DNA from 2 places in the Pseudomonas sp. NPDC087336 genome. Region 2 is predicted to be linked to the other one. Evidence: riboswitches for the same ligand, from Rfam matches in the RefSeq annotation. Region 2 holds a riboswitch; the other holds the start of a gene.
What was found. Region 2 has a riboswitch for cobalamin ahead of ACIO0C_RS07395 (CbtB-domain containing protein). Riboswitches for the same ligand answer to the same signal wherever they lie in the genome.
Positions count from the first base shown of each region.

Region 1: linked by a shared signal. The riboswitch ahead of ACIO0C_RS11455 (ABC transporter substrate-binding protein) and the one ahead of ACIO0C_RS07395 (CbtB-domain containing protein) in region 2 are both predicted to bind cobalamin.

Region 1 is NZ_JBIUYA010000009.1:113,971-116,166, reverse strand. Features, by position in the region: gene ACIO0C_RS11460 (DUF1624 domain-containing protein) at 1-456, shown strand, start outside; cobalamin riboswitch at 503-698, shown strand; gene ACIO0C_RS11455 (ABC transporter substrate-binding protein) at 844-1,857, shown strand; gene ACIO0C_RS11450 (FecCD family ABC transporter permease) at 1,854-2,196, shown strand, end outside.
Region 2 is NZ_JBIUYA010000005.1:232,700-234,895, reverse strand. Features, by position in the region: gene cobW (cobalamin biosynthesis protein CobW) at 1-149, opposite strand, end outside; cobalamin riboswitch at 248-460, opposite strand; cobalamin riboswitch at 587-812, shown strand; gene ACIO0C_RS07395 (CbtB-domain containing protein) at 934-1,128, shown strand; gene ACIO0C_RS07390 (CbtA family protein) at 1,140-1,844, shown strand; gene ACIO0C_RS07385 (cobalamin biosynthesis protein) at 1,841-2,196, shown strand, end outside.

The DNA of each region.
Region 1 (2,196 bases), on a different contig from region 2:
GGCGCATTGGTCGGTTTCATCGCCCTGCGCCTGGTCAACGGTTATGGCGAGGCACAGTGGGTGGTCCACGAAAGCACCACGCTCACCCTCATGGGTTTTTTCAACATCACCAAATACCCACCTTCCCTGCTGTTCCTGTGCCTGACGCTGGGCGTGGGGCTGTTGCTGCTGCTTGGCTTCGAGCGGGCCCGGCAGCGCCAATGGATCAGCATCCTGGCGGTATTCGGCGCGGCACCGATGTTTTTCTACCTGCTTCATCTGTATGTGCTGAAAATGCTTTATCTACTCAGCGTGGCGTTGTTTGGCCTGAACCAGGGCGACTACTTCGGCTTCGACGGCATAGGGGCCGTGTGGCTGACCGCCGTGATCCTGGCGGCAACGCTGTATCCACCGGTGCGCTGGTTCGCCGCATTGAAGGCGCGTCGTCGTGATATTGGCTGGCTCAAATACTTCTGACCGGGACTTCTTATCGGAGCTTAGGTTCGCCTCGGGCGGCATGATCGACTACCATGCCGCCGCCGGTTCCCAAACGGGAATAATAGGGAATCCGAGATGCTGCCAACGCATCAAACGGAACTGCCCCCGCAACTGTAGGTGCCGAGCCTGCTCCTGAACTGCCACTGGGATCGATTCCCGGGAAGGCTGGAGCATGCCATGACGCATCAGTCAGGAGACCTGCCGGCCAAGCAACAATCACTAACCGGCGGGGTGTCCGGGAAGGACATCTTTGCGCGCGTGTCACTTCGGTGATCGGCCTTGCGCTGCTTTTTCGGCAGCGCTCGATGATGTGTTTTCCAGACCTTGCACCCTGGCTGCGTGTACGGTTCAAATGGAGATTGCATCATGCTGTTGCCGCGCTTTTTCGCCCTTGTCACAGGCCTGGGTCTTTCTGCCCTCACCTGTGCCTCCCCTACCCATTACCCGCTGACGATCGAGAACTGCGGCAGCACACTGACGTTCGCCCACGCCCCTGCCCGGGCTGTGACGATCGGCCAGGCCGGCACTGAAATGCTCTTCGCCCTGGGACTCGGTGACAAACTGGTCGGCACTTCGCTGTGGTTCAATGATGTGCTGGCCAAGTACAAGGGGCAAAACGACAGGATCGAACGCCTGGCCGATAACGAGCCGAGTTTCGAGTCGGTGATCGGCAAACGCCCGGAGCTGGTCGCCGTCGAGCTTGAGTGGATGGTCGGCCCGCAAGGTGCCGTCGCTACCCGCGAGCAGTTTCACGAACTGCAGATTGCGACCTATCTCATGCCCTCGGACTGCGAGTCCAAGGACAACCTGGTGGGCGCCGACGGCACCCGCCTGCAGCCATTTCGCATTGACAGTCTCTACAAGAGCATCACCCAGCTGGCGGAGATTTTTGATGTGCAGGCGCGTGGGCAGCAACTGAACGCGCAACTGCAGGCCAGCCTGGCCAAATCCATTGCCGCGGTGCGAGACAAAGACCTCACGCACACCAGCGCGCTGGTCTGGTTTTCCAGTGCCAGCCTGGATATCGATCCCTATGTTGCCGGGCACAAGGGCATTCCCGACTTCATGCTGGGTACCTTGGGCGTGCGCAATGTGGTGCAGTCCGACGAAGAGTGGCCAACCGTTGGCTGGGAAACCATCGCCAAGGCCAACCCGACTTTCCTGGTCATCGCCCGCATGGATCGCCGTCGTTTCCCGGCTGATGACTATCAACAGAAACTGCAATTCCTGCGCAGCGATCCCGTGACCCGCAACATGGACGCGGTGAAAAACAACCGCATCATCATTCTCGACGCCATGGCCATGCAGGCCAGCGTGAGAATCTTTGACGGTCTCGAATCGCTGGCAACGGCCATCAACAGCTACGACCTGCCAAAATGACCGCGACGCTGATTCGCACTCTGCTTGCGCTGGTGATCCTGCTTGTGGCCGTGATTGCCGGTGTGGCCATCGGTGAAACCCGCATCGAACCCGGTGTGGTGTTCCAGGTGCTGGCCAACAAACTGTGGGCGGCCGGGTATGCCCTCGATCCCATCGACGAGGGCATCGTCTGGAACTACCGCCTGACTCGCGCGCTGGTGGCGGCAGCTTGCGGGGCGGGCCTGGCGACCTGTGGGGTGATCCTGCAATCGCTGTTGCGCAACCCGTTGGCCGATCCCTACCTGCTCGGCATTTCCGCGGGGGCCTCGACGGGCGCGGTGCTGGTGGTGTTGCTGGGCC
Region 2 (2,196 bases):
CCGTCAATGCCCAGTTCGCCGAACTCGTTGACGATCACCGCGATGCGGCGGCCCTGGGCGTTGTCGAGCATGTGCCGCAGCAAGGTGGTCTTGCCCGAGCCGAGGAAGCCGGTGACGATGGTGACGGGGAGTTTGGCCAGTGTTTTCATCGGATGCCCTTTGGCAAGGTGGCGGGCATACGGGACGAGAACCGGCGACGCACAAGCGTGCCGCAAGGGTTCGCCACCGGATCACCCCGCCCGGTTGTAGTGAGAATCTGTATCGAGGCAGGTCTCCTGGCTGACGGCTGGCCAGTCGTTGGACTGGCGGTTACTGCGCCTTCCCGCTCGCGCCATGGCTGGCGCATGCAGTGGCATGGCAGAAACTGAACCGTTCACAGTTGCGGGGGCAGCCGCGGCATTGACCGCGTTCCCTTCTTAGCTTCGACAAACGCCGAAGAACCTCGAAAGCGCAAGGCTACGCATGGTATCGGGGCGGGTCAATGTCTTGTGTCGCCCGGATTAGATCGTTCACGCTCCGCGTGGGAACGATCCAACCCTCAGATGAGAACCCTTGCCAATTGACGCCCTACCCTCGCCCATGCTCTCCTACGCATCTTGTTACGGGTGCCCTTCACAGGGTGAAACGGGAAACCGGTGAATCATGTGCTTTACTTCCAGCCATGTCAGTCCGGTGCTGCCCCCGCAACGGTAAGCGAGCGAAGCGTCAGATCCACTGTGCCAATGCGGCATGGGAAGGTGATGCTGGAAGGTTCAGGCTAACGCCTGAGCCCCTCGTGAGCCCGGAGACCGGCCCGCAACACAAAGTGAACAATACGATCACTTCAATCAACAAACCCGCGGTGGGCGGGCGCTGTTCGGACTTCTGCGCGCTCGGTCGTGCGGGGCTCTGCTTGCGCTCTTATTCCCCGCTGACAGAACAGAGGGAAGCGCCATGTCGATTATCAGCAGCACCGGCCACAGCAATACCGCCAGCACCACCACTACCCTGTCCCAACGCCTGACCGCCGCCGTTTGTGCGTCGATCCTCGGCGCGTGCCTGGTGTATTTCGCCGGTTTCTCGCACATCGAAGCCGTTCACAACGCGGCTCACGATACGCGCCACAGTTCCGCGTTCCCGTGCCATTGAGACCTGCCGACATGATCAAGCGTATTGCGCAAACCGCAGGTTTCAGCGGGCTGCTGGCCGCCCTGCTGCTGACCCTGCTGCAAAGCTTGTGGGTTTCTCCGCTGATTTTGCAGGCCGAAACTTACGAAAAGTCCGAACCTGCGACAGTTGAAGTTCATGAACATGCCGCGGGTGTCACTGCCCACACCCACGACGCCGAAGCCTGGGAGCCGGAAGACGGCTGGCAGCGCGTGCTGTCGACAACTGGCGGCAACCTGGTGGTGGCGGTCGGTTTCGCCCTGATGCTCGCCGGTCTCTACACACTGCGCGCGCCGACCAAGACTTCCCAAGGCCTGCTCTGGGGCTTGGCGGGCTACGCGACCTTCGTGCTGGCGCCAACACTTGGCCTGCCCCCTGAGTTGCCAGGCACCGCGGCTGCCGATCTGGCGCAACGCCAGCTCTGGTGGATCGGTACCGCCGCCTCCACCGCTGTCGGTATCGCCCTGATCGCGTTCAGCCGCCACTGGCTGATGAAAGTCCTTGGCGTGGCGATCCTTGCCGTGCCGCATGTGATTGGCGCACCGCAACCGGACGTGCACTCGATGCTCGCTCCAGAAGCACTGGAAACTCAGTTCAAGATCGCTTCGCAGCTGACCAACGTGGCGTTCTGGCTGGCCCTGGGCCTGATGAGCGCCTGGTTGTTCCGCCGCAAAAGCGATGGCCAGTACCACGCATGACTGACCTCAGCACAGCGCCGACCCTGGTGGTCGGCCTGGGCTGCCAGCGCGGCTGCCCCGTCAGCACGTTGCGGGCACTACTCGACCAGGCACTGCAGGCGCACCGGATCGAACTGCATCGGATCAAGGCCCTGGCCAGCATCGACTTGAAACGCGATGAACCGGCCCTGAACGAACTGGCCGAACAGCTTGGGTTAGAGATGCTGTACTTCAGCAGTGAACAATTGGCCGCTTATCAACCGCACCTCAGCCACCATTCGCAGATCGCGTTCGAGCGTACCGGCTGTTACGGCGTGGCGGAAAGTGCCGCCCTGGCCTTGGCCGAACAGTTGGCCCAGTCGCCGGCAAAACT